3 regions of the Exiguobacterium sp. QJM3NY_9 genome follow, and region 1 is predicted to be linked to each of the others. Evidence: predicted binding sites of a transcription regulator. Region 1 holds the regulator's gene; each other region holds the start of a gene.

Region 1 (10,689 bases):
ATGCCAGAAGATGGTGTGTATGAAGTGATTGGTGAAACACGTGATGACGCAGCAGGCGAGGCATACGACAAAGTCGCACGGACATTGAAATTACCGTATCCCGGTGGACCCCGGATTGACCAATTGGCACAAACAGGACAAGACACATTCCACTTCCCACGGATTTGGCTCGAAAAAGATTCGTATGATTTTAGCTTCAGCGGCTTAAAATCGTCTGTCATCAATGCGGTGCATAATGCAGAGCAACGGGGTGAAGTGATCATCCCGGAAGATTTGGCAGCAAGTTTTCAAGCGAGCGTCGTCGAAGTGCTCGTCGCTAAAGCGATTCGTGCCGTCAAAGAGAAGGGTGGAAAACAACTCTTACTCGCAGGTGGTGTCGCAGCGAACAAAGGGTTACGCCACGGATTGACGGAAGCTTGTCAGCGTGAAGGGATCACCCTCGTCATCCCACCGATGCACTTATGTGGCGATAACGCAGCGATGATCGGAGCCGCCGCGATTCATCCCTATCGGGCGCAGCGCCAATCGACACTTGCCATGAATGCAGAACCTGGGCTAGATTTAAAGTAAGGAATACGAGAGACATGGGGGAACCAACATGAAAAAAGTCATTATCGTCGTACTTGGTATACTCGTCGTGGTTGCGATCGGACTACAGATTCGCGAAATCGTCGATGCCTATCAAGTCGCTTACAAAGAGGAACTTGTCCCGGATAAGAAAGCAGTCGAAACGAATACGAAACAAGAACCGTTGTACGAAATCGGTCGTGCTGAAGGAGAGCAAACGCGGATCGAGAAGCTGTATGCGTTTGACCGGACGGTAAACGGTGAACTAAAAAATGTTGTTCTCGTCGACCGGAAGTACGGATTGACGAACAAGGCAAGTGACGATTACTTCACGATCGCACCGGGGAAACCGGCGACCGATGCGGAAAAGGAATCCTTCCAGCCGATGGTCGACCGTCTTGACGCGGAGCAAGTACAAGCAGAAGTCATCTCAAAGCACGAAGTAATCGCAGTCGAGAATGATAAGAAACGCACACTGACGCTCTATAAAGTTTTTTATAAAGATACAGATCAAAAAGAGTACCTCTTCTTCATCGAAAAAGACGGTGGACTGAAGCTAGATCTCTTCAAAAAAGGATATTCGCGTCTTGCGAATTACTAAAAAACAGCCGATTTTCCTCGATGTAACGGAGGAGTATCGGCTGTCTTTTTAGTTAACTTCATTTCCATTCGAGCAAACCGTTCAAGTCGTCATAGATGCTGTCGGGGTCGAGGTTCAGTTCTTCGACCGGTAAGCCGGACCGGTTGATCCAGGCCGTCCGGAAACCGAAGCTCTTCGCTCCTGTGATGTCCCATCCGTTCGAGGACATGAACAAGACTTCTTCGCGTTTCAGACCGAGTGTGTTCAACGCATGCATATAAGCAGCAGGCGTCGGTTTATATTGTTTGATGTCGTCGACGCTGATGATGTGATCAAACAGTGATCCGAGTCCGGACTGCTCGATTAACGGATCAAGCATATCGTGGGAGCCGTTTGAAAAGACGGCCAATTGTTTGCCGCTCATCTCTTGTAAGACTGCTTCGACTTCGTCGTAATGCGACAGCTCGAGATAGGCCTCCATCAAGGCAGCAATATTTTCTTCCGTTACATGCAACTTCAATTGTAAGAGGGCATAACGGAGTGCATCACGCGTCACTTGACTGAACGGAACGTATTGTCCATTCAGTTGACGTAAAAAGGAATATTCCAGTTGCTTTTGACGCCAGACTTGGCTGATGTCTGCGCCATGCTCCGGGTAGAGTTCTTCTGCTTTGACTTTAACAGCATGAACGTCAAATAATGTACCATAAACATCAAAGACGAGTGCTTTTATTGATTGTGTCATAGTTATCACCTTTCTACTTTCCGTGGTCTCTTTTAGTAGTTCCCAACATCGTCGGCAGACGAAACCTGTCCAGTCAGGCGTGATATGTAAGAAAAGGGGGAAACGACTGAAAAGGGCTTGTCGTGAAAAAATGGGGGGATATGATGTCACAACAACGAAAAATCTTAAAGATTGTAGGTATAATAGCGATCGTCATCGGACTGATTTGGTTCAGTCGATCGTATTTGAACATTAGTCCGACAGAAATCAAGGAATGGATTCTATCGTTCGGAATGTGGGCACCGATTTTGTATATCTTCCTCTATACCGTACGTCCGTTGATTTTCTTTCCGGCGTCCGTCTTGTCAATCACAGGCGGACTGGCCTTCGGTGCCTTGATGGGAACGGTCTATACCGTCATTGGTGCAACACTAGGAGCAGTCGTCGCTTTTTTAGTCGCGAAAAAGCTCGGCAAAGGAGTTATTAAGAACGGTGCCGGAAAAGTCGATCAAATCCAGCAACAGCTCGAGAAGAATGGGTTCATCTATGTCTTAATCTTCCGTCTGTTACCGATTTTTAATTTTGACTTGATTAGTTACGCAGCTGGACTCTCGAAAGTTCGTTTGTTGCCGTTTTTCTTAGCTACGTTGATCGGAATCATTCCCGGAACGTTTGCCTATAACTTTTTAGGGAGCAGCATCGTTTCGAAAGACCCACGGATCATCATCGGTGCAATCATCGTCTTTTTAATTTTGACGATCGTGCCGTGGTATCTTCAAAAACGCTGGAAAGCGAAAAAGAATCTTGGTTAAGCATTACATCACGGGACTCTTCCGACATCGGAACAGTCCTCATCGTGTGACAACGTGATATTGGGCAATACAAGTGCATTCCGTCTTGAATCGCGTGAAGCGAGTAAGTCCTTTTGAACGAGATAAGGGTAGCAGATGTAATATCTGTTACCCTTCAGCGTGTAGACAAAGTAGTATGAGTGATAAAAGCTTGTCACCTTTCCGTTGCTTTCCTCGGGCGAGGGACAAGCCGTTGCTCCTTGATCCTAACGGACAACGAGCAGGGTCTTGCCTGCCTCTGAAAGTGCGTTAAAAACGCACTTTTCCCGTAGGAGTCAACGAAACGTGACGCTTTTTAGGTAATACCGTGAGGGAAATCCAGGCATACAGCCGGTTTAGAGCCCATTCCGTCTTGAATCGCTTTTAAAGCGAAAAGTAATCGGTCGCGACCCTGCAGCTTTGCTGTAGCGGCGCGGAAGATTGCCGCTTTGAAGACGAGGCAAGACAAGGAAGCGCGAACTGATTGCATCCTCATGTAGAATTTTCATGATTTATAAGAGTTTGTCTACAGCCTGAAGGGTAGCGGATGTAATATCTGCTACCCTTGTCTGCTCTTTATTACCTCGTCAGTTCATGACAAGCTGTTCGACGTGCTTGAAAAATTCTTGCGCAAATGACCGGCAAGCCTGTTGTTTGTCGGCCGTATCTGGGTCAAATTCAATCTTTAGACCAGGTAAGACGATTTGTGCATCAGCTGACGTCAGGGCTTGTTCAAGCAAATCGACGGCAGCACAATATTTCGGATAATCGCGGTCTCCGGAACCAAAGGCAGCAGCCGGAATGACGATTGAACTGGCAGCGAGCTCATCGACGAAGTCTTCTGCTTCATAGGGGAGATCACCGTCGCCCCACGTGTAAGAGCCAAGCAGGACGGCGTCATACTGCGCTAAGTCACTTGGATATAGTTGATCGAGTTCTTCCGTCTGCACAAGGCAGCCGTTTTGCTCGAGTTCTGATTTAAGTAAGTGCATGATGTCTTCCGTATTGCCAGACATGCTGACGAAACCGATCATGATTTTCATGACATGACACATCCTTTCAAGAGTGGGGCACGTCTTCATTCTAATTGAAAATGATTCTCAATGCAAAAAGAATAAAAAAAGACACCACATGCCCAGCATGGATGTCTTCTTTTCAGTCAATCTTGTAACTCAGCCCATTCTTCGATCGAACGAATTACAGGCTCAAGCTGACGACCTTTGTCTGTCAAACTGTATTGAATTTTTATCGGACGTTCCGGAATGACGGTCCGGGCTACGATACCTTCCGCCTCAAGTTCCTTCATGCGTTCCGTTAACATACGACCAGAGAGCTCGGGAATCGCATCTTGAATTTCATTGAAACGACAGGTCTTCGTCAAGAGATGACGTAAAATCAAACCCGTCCACTTCTTGCCCAATATTTCAAAGGCATGTTCGACTTTCGGACAAAGGGCCGTCGGAATTAGTGTATTCTCCATCAGCGCTCATCCTTTCTTATATATGTAGTATACCCACTTTGATGCGAAAATACGAATTATTTTACTTATAGTAATAAAAATAACGAAAACAAATCTATTTACTTTTAGTAAGTAATAGTTTATTATCGATATTAAGTTACTAATAGTAATTAAAAAACATTAAGTAAAAGGAGTTTTATACATGATGGATTTAGGATTATTTCTGATTCGGTTGATTATCGGCTTAACATTTGCGGCACACGGAACACAAAAATTATTTGGATGGTTCGGTGGACATGGTATCGCAGGGACAGGCGGTTGGTTTGAGTCCATCGGGATGAAGCCAGGGAAAACACTTGCACTGATGGCAGGGATTGCTGAACTGGTCGGAGGATTATTATTCGCCGGTGGATTATTCCTGTGGATTGCAGCCCTCCTGATCATCGGTTCGATGATCGTCGCAATCGTCAAAGTGCATGGGACGAATGGTTACTGGGTGACACAAAACGGGTACGAATACAACATGGCACTGATCGTCATCGCCTTAGGCGTTGCGATGATCGGAGCTGGAGACTATTCACTCGCAGCACTTATCGGGTGATCGAAAAGGACGGTTTTTATGAAATTTGATGCAGCAGACTTAAGTCCAAAAGAAAACTATAAATTGTTGATCGGCAGCATCATTCCACGGCCCATCGCTTTCGTGACGACGAAAGGTGCAGATGGAGTCGTCAATGCAGCACCATTTTCCTTTTTCACGGTCGCCTCAAGCAACCCGCCACAACTGGTCATCGCCGTCCAGCAGACGGAGCAAGGGCAAAAGGATACCGCAAAAAACATCTTGCTGAATCAGGAATACGTCATCCATATCGTCAGTGAAGAAATCGTCGAGGCAGTCAATGAAACCGCGGCACCACTCGCATATGGTGAAAGTGAACTCGAACGGACGAATTTGACGTTAGTCGATAGTGATTTGATCGATGTTCCGGCTGTCGCGGAAGCGAAGATCCGCTTTGAACTGAAGTTGACGAATCATCTCGAACTCGAAGGGGCGAACCTCCTGATTGGAGAAATCGTCCGGTATCACGTCGCGGACGAACTCGTCGAGTCGTTCCGGATTGATCCGGATGGTTTAAAAGCGATCGCCCGTCTCGCAGGTAACGACTATGCGAAAGTCGGAGACATCTTTACAATTGCCCGACCGACGAGCTGAAGGCGGATTGACGAGTAGAACCAGTATTTTTTAGAAGCAAAAAGGCACGTCCCGAACGCGGGGCGTGCCTTCAGCGTATAGCCAAACTCTTATAAATCACGAAAATTCTACATGAGGATGCAATCAGTTCACGCTTCCCTGTCTCGCCTCGTCTTCAAAGCGGCAATCTTCCGCGCCGCTACAGCAGAGCTGCAGGGTCGCGACCGATTGCTTTTCGCTTTAAAAGCGATTCGAGACGGATTGCGCTCTAAACCGTCTGCAATCTAAAAAGCGTCACGTTTCGTTGACTCCTACGGGAAAAAGTGCGTTTTTAACGCGACTTGCCAGAGGCAGGCAAGACCCTGCTCGTTGTCCGCTAGGATCAAGGAGCAACGGCTTGCGCCTCGCCCGAGGTAATCAACGAAAACAGACGCTTGATTGTGATAGTACCTTGTCTACAGTCTAAAGGCACGTCCCGAACGCGGGACGTGCCTTTTTATGTCGGACAACTGAAGAAGTTACTCTGCATGGTGACGTTTTTCGTACTGGAAACCATCGAGTAGAAAAAAGAGAATCGCCAGTGCCCAAATCCCGAGACAGCTGATCAAAAAGGCGACGAGCGGTGACACGGCACCGTAATAGCTGATGATTAACGGGTCATTCAGTTCAACGAACATCTGGGTCGTCAGCAACGTACAGATTAATCCGGATAAGAGGCTGATGAAGAGACCACTCCACGTCTTAATCACGAGGCCGATCATGCACGAGATGAGGATGAACAACAGGACGACGGCATTAAAGGCATCCGGCCGGATGAAGGCCGACACGTAGTCGGCATACATCGGAACGAAATAGAGAACCCCGGACAATAACCCTTGAACGAGGTTGATGACATAGCTTTTCGAGCGCATTAGTGGAAACTCTCCCATCGTTCCATCAGTTCGAGGAGGTCCGTATCAATCTGATCCCGTTCTGCCGACAGCGCCGTCGCCTTCGGAATATCGTTGAAGACTTCCGGTTCGCAAAGCAGTTGTTCGATTTCAGTTGATCGAGTTTCCAGGCGTTCGATGTCTTGTTCGAGTTGTTCAAGCTGTTGTTTCTTTTTTCGTTCTTCTTTTTGCGCATCTTTGTCGATGCTTTTCGAAGCAGCGACTTTGATTGCTTTTTCTTCCTCTGCTTCGAGGCGGGCGATTTCTTCTTTCTCGGCCTTCTTCTCCATATAGTAAGAGTAGTCGCCGAGATAATCCGTCACACCTTCCGGGTTCATCTCGATGACGCGTGTCGCAACCCGGTCGATGAAGTAACGGTCGTGGGAGACGAACAGGAGCGTGCCTTCATAGTCGACAAGCGCGTTCTCAAGCACCATCTTCGAATCAAGATCGAGGTGATTGGTCGGCTCATCGAGAATGAGGACGTTCGTTTTGCGTAATTTTAACTTCGCGAGAGCGAGGCGTCCGCGCTCGCCGCCGGATAATTCATGAACGAGCTTGAAGACATCATCACCACTGAACAGGAATTGACCGAGGACGGACCGGACTTGTTGTTCCCGCATCAACGGCCACTCGTTCCAAATTTCATCGATGACCCGGTTGCGGTCGTTGAGCTCGGCTTGCTCCTGATCGTAGTAACCGACGGAAACGCCGGTCCCGAAACGATGTTCACCGAATAACGGTTTAATCCGGTTGACAAGAACTTTCAGTAACGTCGATTTTCCGATTCCGTTCGGACCAACGAGGGCGAGGGATTCGCCACGTTGTAAGCGGAACGTGATGCCTTTTGAGACGGCTTCTTCATAGCCGACCGCGAGTTGCGTGACTTGTAACACATCGTTCCCACTTTGTTTTTCAATCGGGAACGACAGGACGGTGCTGCGTTCATCCCCATCCGGACGATCAATCCGGTCGACTTTTTCAAGACGTTTGCGGACGCTTTGTGCGCGTTTCGTCGTCGTCGCCCGTGCGATGTTACGCTGGATGAAGTCTTGCATCTTCGCGATGTCTTCCTGTTGCTGTTCGAACTGCTTCATCTCTTGTTCATACAGTGCTGCCTTTTGTTCCAAGTACTTCGTGTAGTTGCCGGTAAACTTCCGGCAGACGTTGCGTGACAGTTCATAAACGACGTTGACGACCTGGTCGAGGAAATAACGATCGTGGGAGACGATCAAGACCGCTCCACGGTAACCAGCCAGGTAACTTTCGAGCCAAGAGAGTGTATCGATGTCGAGGTGGTTCGTCGGCTCGTCAAGAATCAACAGCTCAGGTGCCTGGAGCAACATCTTCGCCAGTGCGAGTCGCGTCCGTTGTCCACCGGATAGCGTCTGGATCCGGCGTGAATAATCGTCCGGATAAAAACGCATCCCGTGCAGGACGGAGCGGATGTTGGCTTCGAACTGATAACCGCCGGCGTCCGAGAAGTCATGTTGGGCCTGATCGTATGTTTTCAACAGACGGTCGTAAGCAACAGCATCATTCAAGATATGGTCCATCCCCATCTCAATCTCCATCCGACGGAGCGAACGTTCCTGCTCTTGCAGGTGCTCGAACACGGTCAACATTTCATTCCAGATCGTTTCATTCGACTCAAGACCACTGTCCTGGGCGAGGTAACCGATTTTCACTTCCTTACTCTTCATGATCTCACCAGAGTCATGACTGAGCTCTCCGGCGATGATTTTTAAAAGTGTCGATTTTCCGGCACCATTTCGTCCGACGAGCGCAATCCGGTCCCGCTCCTGCACTTCGAGTTTAATATTGTCTAAAATCGGCTCAACACCGAATGATTTTGATAGTTGGTTCACTTGTAAGAGAATCATAAAAACATCCATCCTTCCACCCTTTAGTCTATCATGAAAAAAACGCAGGAGTCCCGTGGAATATATTATTTGTTAGTCTATGTGAAGTGGTTTACAATCAAAGAGAATAGAATTCTTTGCATTGATTTGGGTGCCACGTCAGAACGTGGCCGAAGGGGGAACTGCAGTATGAATGGGCCAGACACAAAAATACCACAAGCGACGGCGAAACGACTGCCGTTATATTATCGTTTCATTCAGAGTCTTTATAACTCAGGCAAGCTGCGCGTCTCTTCAGCAGAGCTCAGTGAAGCGGTCAAAGTCGATTCAGCGACGATCCGCCGCGATTTTTCCTACTTTGGGGCGTTAGGGAAAAAAGGATACGGTTACAACGTACAACATCTATTGACGTTTTTCCGAAAGACACTGAATCAGGATGAAGTCACGAATGTGGCACTTGTCGGGGTCGGACATCTCGGAACGGCGTTTGCAAATTATAACTTTTTAAAGAATAATAGTACTCGGATAGTCGTTGCGTTTGATGCGGACGAAAACAAGGTCGGAACAACGACGCAAGACGTTCCTATCTATCATGTCTCTGACATGAAAGAGCAAATCGAAGCGAACAAGGTTGATGTCGCCATCTTGACGGTCCCATCCCAGTTCGCACAGTCAGTAGCGGATGAGTTAGTTGAGTATGGTGTGACCGGAATCCTGAACTTTACACCGGCGCGGTTGAACGTACCGGCCCACGTTCGGGTCCATCACATCGATTTGTCGATCGAGTTGCAGTCACTAGTTTATTTCATGAAGCATTATTCGCAATCAGCTGAAGGAGTGAAATCATAATGGAAAACTTAATCCCATTTACACTCGGTATTGGACCAGGAAGTATCGCTTTAATCGGTGCCGTCGCCTTGATCATCTTCGGACCGAAAAAGTTACCGGAGCTCGGTCGTGCTGCCGGTCAGACGTTAAAAGAGTTCAAGAGTGCGACAAACGGCATCATGGACGATGATAAAGACAAAAAGGATGAATCGAAAGAGAAGTGATTAAATTATGGCGATTGATCAAGAACAGAGTGTGACATCGCATCTAGACGAATTGCGAAAGCGGATCGTCTGGTCACTCATCATCGTCGTCGTCTTGTTCGCCGCGGCCTTTCCGCTCGTCCGACCGCTCGTGCGTTTTCTGCAGTCGGACCTGAAAGAGCTCGGCATCGGATTGAATGCCTTTAATGTGGCCGATCCCCTGATGTTGTACTTGAATTTAGCGTTCATCATCGCGGTCGTCCTGGCTTCACCATTTTGGATGTACCAGCTATGGGCGTTCATCCGACCCGGTTTATTCGAACAGGAACAAAAAGCGACCTTGACGTATATTCCGGTCACGTTTTTCTTATTTTTGTCCGGAATCGCGTTCTCTTATTTTTGGTTACTTCCGTTTCTACTCAAAGTATCGACGGAACTTGGGCAAGAGCTCGGCATCGAGCAAGTCATCGGGGTCGAAAACTATTTCAGTTTCTTAATCCGGCTGACGATTCCGTTCGGTATCTTGTTCCAACTGCCGGTCGTGACGATGTTCTTGACCCGTCTTGGACTCGTGACGCCATTGTTCATGCGGAAAAATCGGAAATATGCGTACTTTGCGCTGTTTGTCATCGCGGCTTTAATCTCACCACCGGATGTGACGTCACATCTGATGATTTCGGTACCGTTGTTCGTCCTCTATGAAATCAGCATCATGATTTCAGCCCGGACGTACAAAAAAGTACTGATTCTTGAGCAACAAGCGGAGCTTGAACGGCAAGCGGATTTGATGCGTGAGTTGAATAAGTAACAGTCTCCTCTCGGTCGTTTCGGCGACGGAGAGGTTTTTGTTTGGAAGCGCTCTTTTTATATTGAAAAAGTGAATCGATATGGTTTATACTGATTACAAGAATATGAGGGGGCTTAGCTCAGCTGGGAGAGCGTTTGGCTGGCAGCCAAAAGGTCGTCGGTTCGAGCCCGATAGTCTCCATATGTACATCACTTGGCATTTGCCGAGTGGTGTTTTTTGTTATAGTGGTGGCGGCAAAACAGAAGCTTACAGCCTGGATGATGTTGATGAACCGATTGAAGTCGTTTTCTGTGTTTATCCTTTTGAGGGAATGGGAAATTTCTTAATAGGTAATCAAGAGGGGGAAGCATTATGAATCCATTTACGACGTTAATTGCCTTCATCGTCGGCTGTCTTGTTCTGTATCTCGGAATCCGTGATAAGAACGGTTGGTTGATTGGTGTCGCACTGATTCCGTTAGCAATTGTTGCGTATAGCGTCATCTATCTCATCATTCAAGTTTCAGCCTAGAAACTCCTTTTTTAAGGAAGTTTCTTTTTTTTTGAAACATAACTGGTAAACTGTAAGTATATGACAGTATAGACAGTTGAAACGAGGGAGGGCATTTCAGGATGGAACAAACGCTCCGAGAGGAACGATTACAGGCGTTGACGGTTGCTTATATCGAAAAAAATCAATTGCAGAATAAAAGTTGGATCATCGCTGCC
Region 2 (10,689 bases), 460 kb from region 1:
TTGATTCAGGAGGACGCGTGCATAGCCTGCGTAGCGCCCGCGGACCGTCTCTTTTGTCATCTCAATCGTATTCGGGACCATATAGTCTTCGAAACTGAAAATCTTGATGTCGTGGATCCACCAATACGTTTTACGTTCCGGACGCTGGAAACTCAGTAAATCGATCCGCATCGTCGTCGCATCTTTCGGAGTGACGAACTCCCCTTGCAAGTGAATCGCATCGACGTCACCCGAGTCACGCGGGGCGACGACATAGGTTTGATTCAACTCACGATCCTTTGCGTCATAGAAGCGGACCTTGACGTGCAGGCGATCGACCCCGCGACCGGAAGCCGTGATATCGAACCGGTACGCATTGTTCGGTAACGCTTGTAACTTACCGGACTTCGCGACCTGCCAAATGTATTTCGGGTCACCTTCAGCGACCTCTGCTCGTAAGACAGGTAAGTTATTTTCTTTTGAAATCGGGTTCGGTGATAAGTCGACGACGTCAGGATTATCGGCTTTAAAAAACGTTTCGTCTTCGAGCATTGAATTGAACGAGGCGATCTGCTTCGTCTTTAGTTGATCAAGTTTATAGACAGGTACGTCAATCTTAGCTGAGGCGAACGATAAACCGATTCCATCACCAAAGTCGAGATCGAACGCTGGATTTGTAATACCTTGCGTGCGCAAGTACCAGCGCCAATCACTGTTCGCTAAAAATGTTTTTCCCCAGTTCAAAAACGAATTGGCCGAATCGATTGCGTCGAACGGTTTCCAAAAATATGCATCCGGGACTTGGCTCAGCAAAAGATCGTTTTCTTCAGCCATCTCGATGATGTCATCTTGTTTCAGCCACGATAGTCCATCTTGATGGGCTTGTGTCGCAAATAAAATCGACTGTGCACCAAGCGAGTAGTCATCGAGTGTCGAGTAGGTGACGGACCGTTCGAGTCCGTACGGTGTCAAAATCAACTGTGGGACGGTTCGTGTCCCGAGTGGTTCGATTAAATCGAATAAAGTAAACAACCCGACTTGTTTCGTCGCTAAAAGATCGTGTTGTGTTGCCAAGATTTCTTTGTTGAAGGCTTGGCGTTCAGCCATCCCGGAGTATTCCGTCCGATAAGCGAACTGATTCAGACCAAAGGCCTTAGCGATTTGTCCTGCCTGGTCGGATCGTCCTGTGTCGAGTAAATATTGCATGAACGTCATCATATAGCCGACGGTCGGGGAGGCACCTTCGTGATGGAAGACGGTATCGGTCTGCGAACCATATACTTGAACGTCGCCTGTCGCCTTGACCTCTCCGTCAGGATTCGGGTTTTTGTTCCACGTTGGCGTCGCGACACCTGTACCTGGTTGTGTCATTTCGTCAGCAATCGGAAACTGGAGCCACTTTCCGTCAATCAGTTCTTGAACAGCAGAATATTCTTGTGGCATCTTCACAGGATGATAAAAGCCTTCCATATAGACCGCGCGATACGGGAGAAAGAATAGACTGAGCGCAATGACAGTAATGCCGATTGCGAACGTCCGGTAAAGCGCAAGTGGCAAGGTTTTTGATGGACGATTAAAAATCGTCGCGAGACTAGAGGCAAGCAAAAGGCTATAGCTGACCATCAGCAACCCGACGAGCTTGTTCGGGTCACGGAACATCGCACCGATGAGTGGCGTTTTCGTGACGAATAAAACAAAAAAGTCTGCGACCTGCTCATGTGTCCCGGTCGCAAAGACGATTAACGGAATGCTAAGTCCAGTGAAGAACAGTAAGATTGGTTGCCGATAGGAGACGAGCGCCCCGAGCAGAACGAGCAATAAAATAATACCGCCGCCAAGCCAAAAGCTGATCGGTAACGTCGTTAAGTCGAACATCGGCCACCAATAGCTCGTCAAATAGAGAACGTTTGACCAGGAGGAGTGGCGACTGAACAACATCAAGGTATCAGATACGTTGATATTGTGTTGCGATGCTTGTGAACCTGTCAAAATTGAGCCGACGTACATTAAGAACCAATAGGAATTAAACAACAGGAAAATCATCGAAAAAGCGAGTGTGGATCGGACATAGAAACCGATTAACGGTTTGAGAATTCCTTCTCTTCGATGCGCCCAATACGTCTTTAAAAAAATCAGTCCGACCATGATGCCCATGTAAATCAATGAAAAGAAAAAGTAATGAATGCCAGCCGCCATAAAAGCAAACACGACGGCTAGTCCGACGATGTCAATCCAGGTCCGCCGCGACAGACGATCTGACAAAGTGAACTTCGGATTCAATTGTTCACGAAACTTTGGGTCGAAAATGTTGAAGAATAACAGTAAGGCGAGTGGGAAAACCGAATAGCCACATAATAGGTAGATGTGTTGAATCCGGGTGATGACCCAAGGGTTCAAGGCGTAAAAGAGTGCGGCGATACCGAATGCAACGAGCGATAAGAAAGAAAAATGAGGTGAGACGTAGACGGAGTGCAGTCGTTTCGTGAAAGCGAACATCGATACAGCGGAAACGATTAAGAGTCCAAAAATGAATGATTTAATCAAAATCGGTCCCGAAGCACCGAACAGTAAACTTAACAGGTAAAACGGAAAAATATAGATGAGACGAGCGACGTTCAGCAACGTCGTCGTACTCCAACGATTGTTCCAGGCACCGAAGATTTCCTCTAAATAACGATTGGAGGATAAACCAAACGACAAATCACTAAAGACGACCATCCCTGGTTGGAAGAGGGCAGCGCCATATAAGAAGATAACAAGTAGAACACTTGATAAAACGATGGCATCTTTCCAGTACGTCCGTCCGAATCGCTTCAAGGAATCCATCAGCTGTTTTCGTGAAGTCTGCATTCAAGAACTCCTCTCTTTAAAAAGGTCAGTCTTAGTTAGTTATTCGGGGTCCAGACAAGAGAATCCTAGAGTTTGTTCATTTAATTTTAATAAAAAAGCACATCAGGTTCCTCCGCCTATGGGAGGAACCTGACTGTTAGGATTCGACGTGGTTCGTCAGTTCATCAACGAGTTGTTCGAGCGAATCGGTCATTTGATTGAGTGAATCGGTCATCGTTTCAAATTCGTGTTGGACACCAGCCTGTTCTTCGAGTCCTGCAGCTGTCGATTCGATTCCACGACGCACTTCAAGTGAAGCGACACGTGTCGTATCCATGCGTTCACCGATTTCAAGCATTTGCGTACCGACACCTTGGCGTGCTGTTTGAATCGAGCGAATATGCTGTTCGACATCTTGAATCATTCCTGTAATATCAGCGAAGGTCTGACCGACACGTTTCGTCATCTGACGGTTTTCCGTCAACGTCTCGGCATACGCTCGGGCCGTTGCCTTGATTTGGTTTGTGTCTTCGACAAGAGCCTCTAACACTTCCGTCACTTCATTGGCATAGCTTCGTGACTGGACGGCGAGATGCCCGACTTCGGTCGCAACGACGGCGAAGCCGCGTCCCGCTTCACCGGCTCGCGCAGCTTCAATCGCTGCATTGAGTGCAAGTAAGTTCGTTTGCCCGGCAATTGCTTCAAGACTCGCGAGAATCGTCTGGATTTGATCGGAGCGTCCTGTCATCGTCTCGACGGAATCGTTTAAGCGGTTCGTCGCTTCGACCATTCCTTCGACCCGGCGTTCCATCGACTGCATCTCTTCATTTCCTTCACGTGCGGTGGCTGTCATGTGGACGGCTGTGTCTGCCGTCGTCGCCATCTGTGTTTGAATCGTCGCGATTGCTTGATTGACTTGCTGTAACTGATTCGTTCCATGTTGCATCGATTGATATTGACCGTCGGCAGAGTCGACAATCGGTTCGATGGCAGCAGCAATCTGATCTGTGACGACAACCGAGTTTGCAGCAGCTTGCTTCAAGTGTGTCGTATTCGTTTTTAAATGACCGACCAGTGCTTCGATTTGTTGACTGACGTTCGTGATTAGCGTGTTTGCTTCCGTTTCCCGTGCGTGCGCCGCGTGGCGTTCACGATTTTGAACGAATACTTGAATGATCAGGGCACTGCTCGTTAAAACTAAGAACACCGCATGAATCAGCAACAAACTAAACGGATACCCGGTCGTTCCGCACAGTAGCGTCGGTGCAAAAAAGAATCCGGCAAGATGCTGAATCGCAAATAACACCGTGCTGATTAAAATCAAGTCGATTCGCCGGAAATAGGCAATCAATGCCAGGACCATGAAAATCGAGAAGTGATATTCGACGAGACCCTCTCCACCGGCGATGATTGACATGCTTGCGAATGTCAGCGTCAGTGTCAAGAGGATGGCGACCTGTTTGCTTTGGGGATTAAGCCGGTACAGGATAACAACTGCAAAGAGAAAAAAGACAGGAATCAGCGCGACGACCGTTAACGTAGCGAGCGACGCGGCTGGTCCTTTTCCCTGTAAAAGGGAGTAGCCTTCTCCAAACGTTGTGAAGCGGTGGAGTCCATGGACGATTAAAGATAAAACGACGATAAGAGACGTGATGCCAAGCATGAGTTGATGACGTTTCATAAAATAAAGTTCCTCCGATTTCTAGTTAAAACTAAAACAAAGACAAAGTCCTGTTTTTGTAGGCGTATCAAGACTATCGGTTGCACGCATGTGTTTGTTGACTGGAAAAAAAGTTAGATGCACATCCATTATTTTTCTAAAAGAACGTGGCATGAATAAATGCCTGAACGGGTATATAAAAACATCGAAATTGGTAGGAGGAAGCCGCATGAAGTGGAAGGGAAGAGAACGAAGTTCAAACGTAGAAGACCGCCGGGGAATGGGTGGGAAAGGAATTGCTGGAATCGGAGGTGGACTTGGCATCATCATCTTGATCGTCGTGACGTTGATGGGTGGGAATCCTGCTGATTTGCTTGGGGATTTATCCGGTTCAGAAAGCGGGACGAACTCAGGCTATCAAGAAACAGCGAAAGAAAAAGAAGCCGCCGATTTTGTCTCGGTCGTGCTCGCCGATACGGAACGTGTCTGGACGAAGGAGTTTAAACAAGACGGGATGACATACAAAGAACCGACACTTGTCCTTTATACCGACCAAGTCAGTTCAGCGTGTGGGCAAGCCGGGAAATCGGTCGGTCCTTTTTATTGTCCGGGTGATCAGAAATTATACATTGATTTAAGTTTTTATGATGAATTACAAACTAAGTACGGGGCGCCTGGCGACTTTGCGATGGCTTACGTCATTGCCCACGAAGTCGGTCATCACGTCCAGACGTTACTCGGGACGTCAGATGAGATCATGCCGCTCCGTCAAAAGATGAGCGAAGAGAAATTCAATAAATACCTCGTCCGGTTCGAACTGCAGGCGGATTATTATGCCGGCGTGTGGGCACATCACGCGCAAGGGGAGAACTTGTTGGAAGAAGGCGACCTTGAAGAAGCGCTTGGTGCTGCAAATGCCGTCGGTGACGATACACTTCAGAAAAAAGGTCAAGGATACGTCGTGCCGGAAAGCTTTACGCACGGGACATCGAAACAACGGAAAAGCTGGTTCCAAAAAGGTTTTGATAACGGAACGATTGAAGGTGGCGACACGTTCGAAGCAGCAAACTTATAAGCGGATGACTTCAAAAAGAGACCGTTCCGAATGGGGGAACGGTCTTTTCAGTGGGTAGATAAACTCTTATGAAGCTTGAACATGTGATATTGAGAGGCAATCCGTTCGCGCTTCCTTGTCTCGCCTCGTCTTCAAAGCGGCAATCGGTCACGCCGCTACAGCAAAGCTGCAGGGTCGCGACCGATTGCTTTTCGCTTTAAAAGCGATTCGAGACGAATCGCGGCGCTCTAAACCGCCTGCACGTCCGGCTTTCCGTCACGGTATTACCTAAAAAGCGTCACGTTTCGTTGACTCCTACAGGAAAAGTGCGTTTTTAACGCGACTTGCCAGAGGCAGGCAAGACCCTGCTCATTGTCCGCTAGGATCCAAGGAGCAGCGGCTTGTGCCTCGCCTGAGGAAAGCAACGAAAAAAGACGCTTTATCTCCCGATAGCACGTTGTCTACAGTCTGAAGAGACCGTTCCGAGTGGAGAACGGTCTCTCTTTTTGTTAGTCGTTGTAATTGTTGAACATCTTCGCATCATCCGGCACATTGGCGAGGTAGACGATTTTACCGTCCGCATCAAGGCGGGCGATGTCCGTTCCCTCTTGCGTGAAGACCGTTCCATCAGCCCGTTTGCCGCAGACGGCCCAGCGTGTCTCGAATGTATCACCATCTGCTGACGGAAGCCAGGCTTCATACATGTGTTTGATGTCCTGGTTGGCAGTGAAGACCAGCCGGACGAAGTTTTTCCAGGCGTCGATCCCGTGTTGTTCCTGTCCATTCAGGACGAACGTGATGTCGTCCGAAAAGAGTGAAATGAGGTCACTAAAAGCCTGTTCATCAGTCCGGGAAGCGTCAAATAAGTCAAAGTAGCGGTCAAGTGTAGTCATGCGTAAGTCTCCTTTTAGTTGCGAATCATTTGTTGTTCAATCAAGGCTTGCAATGTCGTTAAGTGGTCAGGGGGACAGTTCCGGTCGATTTCCTGTCGGAGCGACCCGATCGTTTCACGTTTTAAGGTCGATTGCCAAGCGTCTTCCGCTTCCGTCATCAAGTTCGATAAGAGGCGGACATTCTGTTCTTTGATGCCCATCAAGTCCTCAAAGACACCACTTGAAGCATAAAGGGATTGTTTTCCTTCGATGGCTTCGTAGACGTCAAAGATACGAATCCGATCGGAAGGTTGATTCAGTCGGAAACCGCCTTTGACCCCCGGGACAGACAAGAGGAGGTCGGCACTGACGAGTTTACGTAATAGTTTTTGAAAGTACGTCGGTGACGCGCCGAGCTGCTGACTGATGAACTCACCGGGTAAAAGTCCTTTCTCCGGCAAAAAGGTCAGTAACAGCATCGCGTAGACGGATTGTTCGACTCCGGTTTTCATTTGCATGGTAATTCGCCCTTTCTGTATAACGTGGATAACTATTGTCTATAATAGTGGACGTTAGCAATTTTGTCGAGTAAAACGCTTCTCACAAAACCGTCACACCTTTGGAGCGGCATTCTCATGGCAACTAAACGAAGGATTCGGTATACTGAATGTACGATATGTGAAAATATTCACTAAAAGTCGTTCACAATTTGTGAAGGGGCGTTTTTATATGAATCCACTTAAAGGAATCATCTCGATTCCACGTACGATCATGTTGCAATTGATGCTGGCGGCTGTCCTGATGGGGATTGCGGTCATCGGTCAATCGTACTTGATCGTCATCATCGTCGACCGCATTTTTCTCCAAGGGGACGCCTTTGCGGCAATTGTTCCGCTACTCGGTATCTTACTGCTCATGCTGATGTTACGGGTCGCTGTTACCTACTGGAACGGGCGGCTCGGGACGGTCCTCGCAGCGCGTGTCAAACAAGACATACGCCAGGCGCTCGTCGCGAAGTATACGACGAGTTCCGTCGAAGTGATGTCGCAAGGTCAGTCGGGACAAAAGGTCAGTGTATTGCTTGACGCAGTCGATGAGATGGACAGCTATTACAGCCAATACTTGCCGAAAGTCATCCAGACGTCGATCGTTCCCTTGATGGTGCTGATCGCAGCATTCAGTTATGACTGGATTACGGGACTCGTCATGATGATCACGGCACCATTCATTCCACTGTTCTACATCGTCATCGGAATCATGACACAAAAACGTGCCGATACACAGCTCGAGAAGATGACGGCGTTCTCCGGAACCTTCCTCGATACGCTGCAAGGCATCACGACGTTAAAGTTGTTTGGTCGCGCGAAAGCACAGCAGGACGTCATCGAACGGAGCAGTCTCGACTTCCGCGATGCGACCTTGACCGTTCTGAAGCTTGCCTTCTTGTCGTCGTTGATGCTTGAGTTCATCTCGATGCTCAGCATGGGGATGATTGCCCTTGAGGTCAGTCTCCGGTTGATTCTCTTCCAAAGCATCACCTTTGTTCCAGCCTTCTTGATGCTCGTGCTTGCACCGGAGTATTATTTGGCCTTAAAAGAGATGGGGGCTGCGTTCCATACCGGACGGGGCAGTGTTGCGGCGGCGAAACAGATTGCGTCTGAACTGACGCAAGACGACCGGGGCGTAACGTTCGGAACGGTTGAATTAAAGTCCGCGACACCACCGCGGATTGAATTAAAAAACGTGGACTTTACGTATCAGGATGAGCGGTTTGCACTGACCGACGTCACGCTGCGCATCGAACCGTACCAAAAAGTCGCCTTGATCGGACGAAGTGGTGCCGGGAAGTCGACCGTCCTGCAGTTACTCGCGGGACTGGCCGATCCAAAGAACGGCGAAGTGCTCCTGAATGGTCAGCCACGCGCACAAATCACGGAAACGAGCTGGTTTGAACAGCTCAGCTATATCTCGCAGCATCCTTACCTGTATGCGGGGACACTCGCCGACAACATCGCCATTGGTGAATTACGGGAGGCGACGCGGACAGACATCGAGCGTGCGGCAGCTGCCGCAGGACTCGGGGAACTGATTGCGAGTTTACCGGACGGGCTCGACACCGGAATCGGTGAAGGGGGGCGCGGTCTATCGGGTGGCGAAAAACAACGGGTCGCACTCGCCCGTGCCTTCTTAAAACGACCGAACGTCATCCTGTTCGATGAACCGACGACGGGACTCGACGTCAAGACGGAACACCTGTTACAGCAGGCAATCCAGGAACTCGGACGGACGGCGACCGTCATCACGGTCGCACACCGTCTGCATACGATCGAACAGTCGGACAACATCGTCATTTTAGAGGCCGGCCGGATCGTCGACCAAGGCACACATGAGGCGTTACTCGCACGGGATTCGGAATACGCACGGATGCGTGCCGTCCAACGAGGGGAGGAAACACGATGAAGGAATTGATGGGTATTTTTCGATTGATGCTGCACCAGAAACGGGATATCGTCCTCTCGATTGTCTTTGGTGTTCTTGCCGGCGTCACGGCGGTGGGTCTGTTTGCAGCAAGCGGCTTCCTGATTTCGAAGGCGGCACTGTTGCCACCGATTCAAACACTCGCTGTACTGATTGCCTTGCAAAAAATATCAAGCCTGACGCGTGCCGTCAGTCGGTATGCGGAGCGTTATTACTCGCACCGGGCAACGTTTACGATTTTGAGTGATTTACGGACGACGTTTTACAAACGGCTCGAACCGCTTGCGCCGGGCATCTTCGCGAAGTACCGGAGCGGTGACTTACTCGCGCGAATCGTCGGCGATGTCGAGAGTCTGCAGAACACGTTTTTACGTGTCGTCTATCCGCCGATCATTCTCGTCCTCGTCTTTCTGTGTACGATCTTTTTTGTCAGCTTCTTCTCACTGAGCGTCGCGCTCGTCCTCGTGTTCGGACTGTTATTGACGGGATTCATCATCCCGGGCTGGTTCGCTTACCGGGAACAGCGTTTCGCGCGGACCGTTCGCGCGCGGCGCGGGGAACTCTCGACGGAAGTGACAGAGTTGTTCCAAGGCTACCGTGACTTAAAAATCTATCAGCAACTCGCGAACAAAGAGACGGAACTGAACGAAGTCGCAGCCCGCTATGTTGCAGAAGAACGGCGAAACGGACTGCATGCCGTCTCGAACCTGGCGCTCAATACACTGGTGACGTTAGTCATCTCATGGCTCGTCCTCGGACTGGGCGCTTACCTCGTCGCGGATGGTCAACTCGATGGTGTGTTCCTTGCGTTGCTCGTCATGACATCACTGACGGTATTCGAAAATGCGGCACCGATGGCGATTTTACCCGGCTTCTTCGAAGATAGCCGCCATGCTGCACGGCGGCTCGATGACGTCGTAACGGACGAAGTCATGCCGACATATCCTCCGTTTGAACTGGACGCTGCCCCGATGCTTACGGCAACGGACGTCACGTTTTCATTTCCGGGTGAAGTCCGGCCCGTCCTCCGTGACGTCAGCGTGACGTTCCCCCGTGGATCGAAGACGGCGATCGTCGGCGCGAGTGGCTCCGGAAAATCGACCTTGCTTCAACTGTTGCTCCGAATGTATCCAGTAGACGGAATCACGATTGCTGGTGTCCGTGGAGAAGAAATCGATCCGGAAGCCTTGTGGCGACAAACGAATGTCGTTCTGCAACAGAATCATTTCTTTTACGGAACGATTCGTGAAAACTTGCAGCTCGCACATGAAGAAGCGACGGATGAAGCGATGGAATTGGCGTTGCGGCAGGTTGATTTGACGTTTAGTCTGGCTGACAAGGTGCTCGAGAAAGGAGAAAATCTATCGGGAGGCGAAAAACAACGCCTCGCGATTGCCCGGATTTTCTTACGCGAAGCACCGCTTTACTTGCTGGATGAACCGACATCGTCCGTCGATGCCTTGACGGAACAAATGATTTTACGTCAACTGTTCGCACGTGCGACAGACGCAACCGTGCTACTCGTCAGCCATCGTCTCGCAGGCCTTGAACAGATGGATCAAATCGTCGTCATGGAACAGGGACAAGTCATGGAAGTCGGAACATATGATGAGTTGATGAACCGACAAGGTGCCTTCTACGCATTAAAACAAGTCGAACAATCCGTCTTTACGCCGGATCAAATCGCACGTTAAACAAACAGGATCCACTTGTGCCACGAACGGCGCCAGCGGATCCTGTTTTTTCGTGTGGTTTAACGGGGTACGTTGAGCCACCAGTGATGGAGGAGCAGGAACGAGCTACTGACGAGGAGGATG
Region 3 (10,689 bases), 930 kb from region 1:
GTAACTCGTCATTTACCGATCATCGCTAAACAACAATTATTGTTACTTCGGATTGAACAAATTCTTCGTCCTTCTTTTTCATACGTCTTACTATTACTGTTAATTACCTATGTCACGTTTTCACCTGTCACGACACGCTTCTACTTCATCACAATCGCGACCACTTTTTTACTGTTCTTAACGCGGCAACTTTTTTCTTATCGCGAAAATGTACGCCTTTTACGAGAAACGACTTCGCTACAAGAAAATTTGGAAACGATCGTTTCACAGAAAACGGAGCTTCTTCGGTTACGCGAACAAGAATTCAAGGCACTGTTTCTCTCCTATCCGCAAATGGTACTTGAAGTAAATCAAGCGAGTCACATTCTATCCGGAAATCCTGCAGCCATTCGAGAAGGATGGATGGAGAAGTCATTGAAAGACGAACAGGCCCGTCTTTTCAAACAAGTAATGGAGGCGCTACATGCCAATAAAGGGGTCCCTTCCTTATCAAAAACGTTTTATATCCCCCATGACGAAGAGGACCTCATCTACACGATGACGTCGATTTGTATAGCCGATCAAGAACGTGTCTTTATCATTTTATCCGACGTCACAGAAGATGTTCGCCAAGAACAATGGTTGGAGAAATTAGGAAATCACGACGCTTTGACCCGTTTGCCGAATCGACGCTTTTTTGAAGAACAATTGCAAACTCTCCTCCCTACCATACGACATGGATCGTTATTGTTTGTTGATTTAGATGGTTTTAAAGCTATCAATGATACGTACGGGCATGATGCTGGAGATTTATTACTTCAAGAAACCGCAGACCGGCTACAACAACTAATTCAAGGAGAAGAGCTTGTCGCCCGTTTAGGAGGAGACGAATTCATTTTATTCACCGTTCGAGACGAAGATGAGACGACTGCATTTGCGAGTAAGTTGCTCGCATCACTCAATGAGCCGTTTTATATTAAAGATCAAACGATGTCTGTCACACCGTCCATCGGAATTTCACTTTATCCGAGTGATGGAAAAAGTTCGAATGTCCTTTTGATCCGTGCAGACGAAGCCATGTATCACATTAAAAATACGAACAAAAATAATTTTCAGTTCGCGGCTCAACTAAAACGCAACTAGGAGGAAACGCATATGCAACGATCCCCCTACTTCATCAGATGGTTTCCTTCTCTACTAATCATCTCTTTGATTTTAATTCTCTATTCATACACGCAAGGCTCATTCATGAACCACCTTGTCGAACAAGTTCTAGAATACTTGTCGTTTCTTTTAATCGGACTTTTCATCCTCATCGCCTATAAAAAAGAACGTTCACTCGTCGTGCCAAAGCGAAAATTTTGGATTATCGCCTTCATCTCACTTATCTTCTCGCTAGCTGCTTCGATTTTTGAAACCATTAACTTATTCAGTAATACGCTGTCCTTTCCGAACAGTTATAGCTTAATTTGTTTCTCCATATCGCACTATATATTTTTAATCGGGCTTTTTTACCGGATTGCTTCGCAAAAGAGTTTTTCACAACACCTGCTTGCATTCATGGATGCTCTAATCATCGTCGTTTTTTTAGGACTTGCTGCTTTTCATACATTAAGCGAGCTGGCCGACCCGGCAGCTAGTACGTTCCCGTACGATATGATCGTCGTCCTCAACACTTCACTTGGATTGTTTGTTTTCTTCTACTTCTTTTTTGTTCAAGAAACACACTGGGTTTCCCGAACGACGTTATCTCTATTATTCTTGTCACTGTTCATCCGTGGTATGTATGAAGTATCTGCTGTATACTTTCCAGATTTCACGGAACAATATTTAGTCTTTTCTCCTATATTGATTCGCCTTGCCCAAAGTGCGGCAATCTTATGGCACCTTGATCACATCACTGAAGGGAAGCAAGCGTCTCCTGTCGTTCAGAGAACTTGGCTGCCTTTGCTCGCAATCCCACTATTTTTACATTATGTCATCGAACTCGAAGGTAAAAAGTTTGATGTATTCATCATCTTATTGTTACTAATCATTCGACAAATCATCATCGCTCGGCAGCATACGTTGCTCGTACAAAAGTTAAACGAGCGAAACGAACAGTTAGCCGAACGCATCGAACATCGGATCCGGCAAATCAAAGAAAGTGAGCAACAAGTCCTGCCACTGTTTTCAAGTCACCCTGATCCAATCATCCGCTTTGATCAAAACGAAACAGCGACGTATGCCAATCTTGCGGCTCAAGCAACGTTTAAGCTTTCTGCCTTATCCATCGAAGTACCTACTCACTCAGTCTTACATCTTCAGTCTTCCTTACAGCTTGATTCCAATCGTTATCTCGATGAATCCAATCGCCAATATGAATTAACAAAAATCCCTATCCACATCGCTTCAAAATCAGTTGGTCACTTTTTAGTCTTACACGACGTAACAGAACAAAAGGAGCGGCAACAACGGATTGAATACCACGCGTTTCATGATGTCTTGACTGGAATCGGCAACCGTCGTTCGCTCGAACGAACATTCCTATCATTGAAAAGTTCCGTAAACTATCTTGCTTTACTCGATTTAGATGGCTTCAAGCTAGTAAACGATACGTACGGACACGAAGCCGGCGATTACGTTTTAATTGAAGTCGCTCGCCGAATGGATCATGAACTTGAAGGCGATGAATCAATTTATAGACTAGGAGGCGATGAATTTGCATTACTGACTTCGGCTGAAGATGAATTCTCACTCCGGCGTCGTTGTAAACACTTCTTGCACCTATTACGTCGCCCTTATGTTTATAAAGGGCAAACGTTACATGTCTCGGCCAGCATCGGAGTCGCTCCTTTTTTCGAAAACGATGATTTAGAAAGTTGGCTGAAACATGCTGACCTCGCCATGTATCGCATCAAAAACCGTGAAAAAAATGACATTGCACTGTACCATCAAGATTTTTAAACGAACAAACGTCCATTCACCCTGCACTAGGGTTGAATGGACGTTTGTTTTTTTACTGTTATGCTTCAGGTCGTGGTGTAATGTTTCCCTCTTCGATATCGAGTAATAAGTCAATCAACTCTGCACAAAATTCAGGATACTGACGCAGTAATGCGTCGTCACCGACTTCATCGACAAAATCAGCTAAAAGAACACGCACTTCAGGTACAAGTGCCCGTGCAACCTTCATATAGGCGATTGCGAATCGCCATTTGCCTGAAATGTAGAGAAGTTTGCCGACTAACATATCGCCAACCGCAACGTCAATCTCTGTCAAATCGGTCTGATACGTTTGTTCCGACATGATGTCGAAGACGCCGTCTTCTTTTACAAGGAAAAGCGACGGAACAGGATCGGCCAGTCCTCTTAAGGCACGATACAGACTTTGAGACATATCTTCTTTGACTTGTTCTAAAAAACGACCATGCGGTGTTTTCCCTTGTTCATCGGTCTCATAAAAAATCGCCCAATCGACGAACAAGTCTCGGAATAACTCAGCATCTTTTAAATACCAACGTCCTTCCGTCGCGATTTCTTCGATAAATGCGACCCAATCGGTGCTTCGAGCAGTGGCTGCCTCTTGATATAAAGTTTTGAGCGCTGTGTTCATCTCTGCTTCGGATACAGTCGTCGGAAACGGGATAATCTTTCGCTCACTTTTCATCGCGTTGATCCTTTCCGGTGTGGTTTCGCCGGACTTTTAAGTGCTTCGGGTTCCATGACTTCACGTTTTGGAATCAATTCCCCGCCATAAATCTCCATTGGTTCAATTTCCACACCCATTTGTTTCGCTAATGTTTTCAGGTGTTTTAAATCATGATCCGTGACGAGCGCAAGGACCATACCTGACGCGTTCCCACGTCCTGTTCGACCTGAGCGGTGGACAAAATCATCAAGGGATTCCGGTAAATCATAATGCACGACATGCGTCACGGCATCAATGTCTAGACCGCGTGCAGCAAGACCGGTCGTGACGAGTAACGGAAACTCTCCCCGTTTATACGAACGTAACGTCTCCATCCGTTCTCTTTTCCCTTTTTCGGCATCTAAAATCCGGTATTTCAATGAAAACTTGCTTAATTCACCGTTTAACGGACCGAGGAATGAGCGGTTGTTAATAAACGTCAACACTTTAACTTGTTGCATATTAGACAAACGACGTAACATTTCCGGTTTCAGGCGACGGGATGTTTCGATGTAACCAAACTTGACTCGTGACGTCTCCGTTCGTTCGACTCGGATGACTTCCGGTTCGTTCGACAGTGTCCGTCCCCATTCTGCCGTCCGTTCAGGCAATGTTGCTGAAACGAGTGCTAACTGACGGTCACGAAGCGCACTGTTCGCGATTCGTGTCGCCGAGGCGCTCATTCCACTTTCGTAGATTTGATCAGCTTCATCTAAAACAATCAATTTCACTTTATGCATCTTCAACTTTTTCGAGTCAATCAATTCGACTAAACGTCCGGGTGTCCCGACAATGATTTGCGGCTTTTTCTTGAGACGCTCATATTGACGTTTTAACTCAACACCACCGATGAACGCACCTGACTTAATTCCACTTCCTTGAGCAAACAATTGGATGACTTGATGAATTTGCATGACCAGTTCTCGTGTCGGTGCCGTGATCGCGACTTGAACGTGTGGTTCATTCGGATCGATGCGCTCGAGGGCCGGAATGACATAAGCGAGCGTTTTCCCAGTTCCTGTCGGTGCTTCGACCAAAACATCTTTCCCCTCACGGATTAAAGGAATAGCTTGTTCTTGGACGGGCATCATTTGTTCAAAGCGTGCTCGTTCCCACGCTTCATTAATAAAAGGTTTCATAAAATTCATAACGTATCTTCTCCTACTCTCTTGTTCATCATTCGGTTACGTATTCAAAACGATCATCAGTTTCAGTTTTAATACCACGTAACGTCTGCGTATACTCATTTCCGGAATCGATTAACCGAATATGAAAAACGATTTCCGTCTCACTTTGTTGATCTGCACTTAACACTTCGAAACCTTGCGCCATTCGATCTTGCAACTCAACAGCAAGTGTTTCAAAACCAGCAAGTACTGGATAAGTTGCTCTGACATCGATTGGGCGTCGAACTAATCGTGCGAGGTACTTCTGGTCGTAACCGATAAAGTCCTCGAAATCAAAATCATCTTCAAACCGGAGCCAAAACCCGTCGTCTTCAAACTCGGTGATCATCCCGATCCGTTCTGTTCCTTCAGTTGATACTTTTAGGGAAACCCAGTCCCCTGTTCGATAGTCTGCTTGCTCTTTTAATGGCGAAAACTCCATTCACTCCACCTCCACGTTCTATATTCCCTTTTTCATTGTCAACGATACGTCCTAAAAATACAAGGTAGCGCCGCGTGACTTTTATCACACTAGCTTCTGTCTCTATCCATCCCACCGTAAATTAATGGTACAGCTACAGACAAAGCCTTTCATAGCAGTCGTTTTCTGTTTTTTGAACACGGGACACTAACTGATACAATTTACTGTGAAGTAAGTCATAGCAACACTTTTACATTTGTTAAAAGATTCACATATACGTAAAACCTCTACCTTGAATTGTTTGTTACACTATTCACATAAGAGATGTATCAAGAACCACTGACCTTACTAATGAAGGAGTGTTGATGATGTTACTTGAAAAAACACAAGCATGGCAACGATTCGAAGGTGGAGAATGGATGGAAAAGATTGATGTCGCTGATTTCATCCGACGCAATCGCTCAGAATACACAGGAGACGATCAGTTCCTCGCCGGTCCGACCGATGCAACCAACACGTTATGGCAACAAATCATGCAGTTGACAGAAGAAGAACGCATTCGTGGTGGCGTCTATGCCGTTGATGCTGCGACCCCATCCTCGATTCTTTCGCACGGCCCAGGTTATCTCAATCCTGAACTCGAAAAAATCGTGGGTCTACAGACCGATGAACCATTCAAACGTTCGATTCATCCGAACGGTGGTATCCGAATGGTCAACGATGCCTTAGAAGCGTACGGTTTTAAATCAGATGACACTGTTACACAGATTTTTAGCGAGTACCGTAAAACGCATAATCAAGGGGTTTTCGATGCGTATACGCCCGAAATGCGCGCTGCCCGTAAAGCCGGTATCATCACTGGACTTCCTGATGCTTACGGTCGCGGACGCATCATCGGTGACTACCGTCGCGTCGCTCTTTATGGAACAGCTCACCTCATTGCTGCAAGAAAAGCGGATTTGAAAGCACACGGTGGATTTTTATCAGAAGCGATGATTCGTGATCGCGAGGAGATGAACGAACAACTCCGCGCCCTTCATGAACTGACAGAACTCGGTAAACGTTACACATGTGACTTATCACGACCAGCTGAAACGGCCCAAGAAGCATTCCAGTGGGTCTATCTTGCTTATCTCGCAGCAATCAAAGAACAAAACGGAGCAGCGATGTCGCTCGGTCGCGTTTCGACCTTCCTTGATATTTATATCGAACGTGACTTGCAAACGGGTCGATTGACAGAAGAGAGCGCGCAAGAACTTGTCGACCACTTTGTGATGAAACTTCGAATCGTCAAGTTTCTTCGGACACCCGATTACAACGAACTCTTTTCCGGTGACCCGACGTGGGTAACAGAATCAATCGGCGGCATGAGTGAAGACGGTCGCTCGAACGTCACAAAAAGTTCGTTCCGCTTCTTGCAGACACTCGTCAACCTTGGTCCGGCACCTGAACCGAACTTAACCGTTTTATGGTCACCAAAACTTCCACGTGGTTTCAAAGAATTTTGTGCGAAGATGTCCATCCTGTCTAGTTCGATCCAATATGAAAATGATGACTTGATGCTTCCGATTTATGGTGATGATTACGGGATTGCTTGTTGTGTCTCAGCAATGAAAATCGGTAAACAAATGCAATTCTTCGGCGCCCGGGCGAACTTAGCAAAAGCCTTACTCTACACGTTGAACGGTGGCGTCGACGAAAAACTCAAAATTCAAGTCGCCCCTCCTTCCGACTTGATTTTAGATGACGTGCTCGATTATGAAACCGTCATGGCCGCCTATGATAAACAATTGGACTGGTTAGCTGAGCTCTATGTCAATACACTGAATGTCATTCACTTCATGCATGATAAATATAGTTATGAGCGCATTGAAATGGCACTCCACGATCCTGAAATTTTACGGACGATGGCTTGTGGGATTGCCGGATTATCCGTTGTCGCCGATAGTCTGTCAGCGATTCGTTATGCTAAAGTCACACCAATCCGAGATACGGATGGCATTACAGTCGACTTTAAAATCGAAGGCGATTTCCCGAAATTCGGAAATAACGATGATCGTGTCGATCAAATGGCCGTCGATCTCGTCGAACTCTTTATGGAAAAAATCCGGAAACATCCAACGTATCGTGATGCTTTACCAACCCAATCTGTTCTGACGATCACGTCAAACGTCGTGTACGGTAAAAAAACTGGGAATACCCCCGATGGTCGTCGCGCTGGCGAACCGTTCGCACCGGGAGCAAATCCAATGCACGGACGTGACACACGTGGTGCAGTCGCTGCGTTGACTTCTGTCGGCAAATTACCTTATGAGCATGCCTTAGATGGTATTTCCTACACGTTCTCAATCGTTCCGAAAGCACTCGGAAAAGATGAAACAACACGTATCAACAATACAGTCGGTCTACTTGACGGCTATATGGGCGGTACGACTACCCGTGGTCATCACTTAAACGTCAACGTGTTCGACCGCGCCACTTTACTCGATGCGATGGAGCATCCTGAACTTTATCCACAGTTGACGATTCGTGTATCGGGTTATGCCGTCAACTTCATTAAGTTGACACGCGAACAACAAATCGATGTCATCAACCGTACATTCCACGGTGCACTTTAACTTTTCTGAAAGGACTTGATCACTATGACTTACGGGACGGTTCACTCTGTCGAATCTTGTGGGACTGTCGATGGTCCCGGTATTCGCTTCATCGTCTTTACGCAAGGCTGCCCGCTGCGCTGCCAATATTGCCACAATGCGGACACCTGGGAATTCGGTTGTGGTCGAAAAGTATCACCGGAAGAAATCATCAAAGAAGCGAACAGCTATCGTTCCTTCTTTGACGCAACGGGTGGAGGGGTGACCTTCTCCGGTGGCGAACCGTTGGCTCAACCCGAGTTTTTAGAAGCCTCGCTGCGTGAAGCAAAACGAAACGGCTTGCATACCGTCATCGATACAGCAGGTTCGGTCGTCCCGAAAAACCTGGATCAAATCCTAGACTATACAGATCTCGTCTTACTCGATATCAAGCACATCGATGATGCGACGTGCCGGATTTTGACCGGGCGAAGTAACGTCAATACACTAGCCTTCGCAAAATTGCTCGCAGAACGAAACATTCCCGTCTGGATTCGCCATGTCCTTGTCCCCGGCGTGACGATGACGGAAACGTTTTTACGGCAAACAGGTGAATTCATTCGAACACTCGGAAATGTCGAACGGGTTGAAGTCCTCCCCTATCACCAATTAGGTGTCTATAAATGGGAGGCACTCGGGCTCGAATATGCGCTAAAAGATGTCTTACCGCCTACCGCGGAGGAAACGTTTGCCGCGCAAGATTTACTCAACTCGTACTTGTCATGATTGATGTGACTTGATAGACTGAACACATAGTCTATGAAACGGAGGTACAATACCGAAATGAAGCAATCACTCGCTAACGTCTAATGATGAATGAACTCATCACTTTCGCAATCGCTTGCGGATGACTGACGCTACGAGTCTGCTCAATTTCGGTATTTCCCTATTTCAGGTGGATACCTTCTTTGAATTGCACTCCCGCACACCATCCGTACGCTCAGGATGGTGTGTTTTCATTTCATCTCAACCGAAATGAAACAAAGGGAGCTGAGCTTATGCCAACTGAAGTATTATCCATCCATGATTTACAAATCGATTTTGCCGGGCAGTGTCTTTTCCACGATGTCACGTTCTCCATCCGCGACGGCGAACACGTCGCCTTGGTCGGACCGAACGGCGTTGGAAAAACGACGCTCTTGCGCGCCATCCTAAAAGAAATCATCCCGACGACCGGAACAATCCATCGCACGTATGACCGGATTGGGCTCTTAGCCCAACAAATCGAACCCTCGACAAGTGTAGCAATTCAAATCGTCGAACAGGCGGATGTAACCCGTTACGACTTACGTGAACGTGCCTTAACCACTGAAGCCGTGGCCGACTACCAGGCTGCCGTTGACGCAGATGCCTTCACGCTCGAAGCCGATGCGAGACGTGTCCTGAAAGAAGTTCAACTCGAGCAATCTCTTTGGTTTCAGCCTTTGAACACACTGAGCGGCGGCGAACAGACCCGGATTCAACTTGCATGTCTACTGTTGAAGAAACCGGACTTCATCCTGCTTGATGAACCGACCAACCATTTAGATGAAGACACACTCGAGTGGCTCGTCGCGTGGACGCGTCAAACGAAGACGACGATGCTCTATGTTTCACATGAGCGTGCCTTTATCGATGCGACGGCTGACGCCGTCATTGAATTGACTGAAGCAGGAGCCACGCGTTACGAAGGAAACTATGAGATTTACCGTACGTTAAAGGAACAAGAACGGACTGCACAGTGGCATCAATATGAGAAGCAAGAACGAACACGAAAAGAACTCACCCGGATGATTGGTCAATATCAAAATTGGCATCAAAAAGCGACGGCTAGTGCAAGTGAACGAGATCCGTACGCGAAAAAAAAGGCAGCAAAACATGCGACAAAAGTCAAAACAAAAGAAAATCAGCTCGAACGCCTACTGGAACACCGGGTCAAAAAACCGGAAACGCCGTCCCACGTCCATGTCAGATTCGAAGCAGAACATTTTTCAGCGAAATGTCTCGTTTCAGTCGATGCTCTCTCATTCGACTATCCGCATCGCCGGCTCTTTCAGGATGTGTCGTTCTCCATCCGGCGTGGCGATCGAATCGCGTTGATTGGTCGAAACGGTTCTGGGAAAACGACGTTATTACGTCTTTTACTTGGAGAATTGGCGCCATCTGCCGGTATCATCAAACGGCACCCGACTTTAAAAGTCGGTTACTTTTCTCAAGTTCTATCCACTTTACCGAATACCGGCACACTACTTGATGCCTTGCTTGAGACGAGCGAGATTTCGGAAACAGATGCCCGGACACTACTCGCGTGCTTTTTATTTCGGCGGGAGACCGTCTATAAACCAATCGCTGAAGCGAGTATGGGCGAGAAATGCCGGATTGCCTTTTTACGTCTCTATTTTTCCGGCGCGCATTTACTCATCCTCGACGAACCGACGAATTATCTTGATCTTGCGACACGGGAACAAATCGAAGCGGCACTCGAAGTTTTTCCCGGTGAGTTGCTGTTTGTTTCCCATGACCGTTATTTTACCGATCGTTTATCAAACCGAACGATTTCATTGACCGGTGACTTCACAGTCCATCCTGTCGGGACAAAGGCTTTACGGGAACAACGTGCTTCTGATTCGGATGGAATCCGGGCTGACTTACGGCGTTTGAATGAATTGACCGGTGAAATTGACTTTGATGTGTAATTGACGGAAGTCACATCACGAACTGATTTTTAGCACGATGATAGAAGCATGCTAACTTAAAAAGACATACGGTACTTTTCCATGCGCCTCCCACATGCGTATCTAATTACCGCGAACGAAAAAAAACGCTGATGATTCCCTG

The links. Region 1 encodes Rex, which represses fermentation and respiration genes when NADH is low (regulators of the CRP and FNR family bind a similar motif). Its sites were predicted from a motif close to TTGTGAAATATTTCACAA; they were not measured.
Region 2: the regulator Rex is predicted to act here: its motif matches at 7,071-7,088, upstream of cydD (thiol reductant ABC exporter subunit CydD).
Region 3: the regulator Rex is predicted to act here: its motif matches at 5,493-5,510, upstream of pflB (formate C-acetyltransferase).

What each region holds. Positions count from the first base shown of each region.
Region 1 is NZ_CM149679.1:2,777,739-2,788,427, reverse strand. It holds gene tsaD (tRNA (adenosine(37)-N6)-threonylcarbamoyltransferase complex transferase subunit TsaD) at 1-570, shown strand, start outside; gene AC0VYQ_RS14170 (hypothetical protein) at 599-1,168, shown strand; gene AC0VYQ_RS14165 (haloacid dehalogenase type II) at 1,227-1,892, opposite strand; gene AC0VYQ_RS14160 (TVP38/TMEM64 family protein) at 2,036-2,683, shown strand; gene AC0VYQ_RS14155 (flavodoxin domain-containing protein) at 3,289-3,744, opposite strand; gene AC0VYQ_RS14150 (winged helix-turn-helix transcriptional regulator) at 3,861-4,181, opposite strand; gene AC0VYQ_RS14145 (DoxX family protein) at 4,363-4,761, shown strand; gene AC0VYQ_RS14140 (flavin reductase family protein) at 4,780-5,373, shown strand; gene AC0VYQ_RS14135 (hypothetical protein) at 5,491-5,640, shown strand; gene AC0VYQ_RS14130 (hypothetical protein) at 5,871-6,263, opposite strand; gene AC0VYQ_RS14125 (ABC-F family ATP-binding cassette domain-containing protein) at 6,263-8,164, opposite strand; gene AC0VYQ_RS14120 (redox-sensing transcriptional repressor Rex) at 8,333-8,992, shown strand; gene AC0VYQ_RS14115 (twin-arginine translocase TatA/TatE family subunit) at 8,992-9,195, shown strand; gene tatC (twin-arginine translocase subunit TatC) at 9,203-9,982, shown strand; tRNA gene AC0VYQ_RS14105 (tRNA-Ala) at 10,090-10,162, shown strand; gene AC0VYQ_RS14100 (hypothetical protein) at 10,334-10,492, shown strand; gene AC0VYQ_RS14095 (hypothetical protein) at 10,594-10,689, shown strand, end outside.
Region 2 is NZ_CM149679.1:185,666-196,354, forward strand. It holds gene AC0VYQ_RS01090 (MFS transporter) at 1-2,829, opposite strand, end outside; gene AC0VYQ_RS01095 (methyl-accepting chemotaxis protein) at 2,966-4,489, opposite strand; gene ypfJ (KPN_02809 family neutral zinc metallopeptidase) at 4,698-5,543, shown strand; gene AC0VYQ_RS01105 (nuclear transport factor 2 family protein) at 6,032-6,415, opposite strand; gene AC0VYQ_RS01110 (Rrf2 family transcriptional regulator) at 6,430-6,912, opposite strand; gene cydD (thiol reductant ABC exporter subunit CydD) at 7,124-8,854, shown strand; gene cydC (thiol reductant ABC exporter subunit CydC) at 8,851-10,566, shown strand; gene AC0VYQ_RS01125 (hypothetical protein) at 10,626-10,689, opposite strand, start outside.
Region 3 is NZ_CM149679.1:660,761-671,449, reverse strand. It holds gene AC0VYQ_RS03300 (diguanylate cyclase domain-containing protein) at 1-1,122, shown strand, start outside; gene AC0VYQ_RS03295 (diguanylate cyclase domain-containing protein) at 1,135-2,925, shown strand; gene AC0VYQ_RS03290 (hypothetical protein) at 2,984-3,628, opposite strand; gene AC0VYQ_RS03285 (DEAD/DEAH box helicase) at 3,625-4,797, opposite strand; gene AC0VYQ_RS03280 (hypothetical protein) at 4,826-5,257, opposite strand; gene pflB (formate C-acetyltransferase) at 5,605-7,854, shown strand; gene pflA (pyruvate formate-lyase-activating protein) at 7,879-8,598, shown strand; gene abc-f (ribosomal protection-like ABC-F family protein) at 8,871-10,547, shown strand.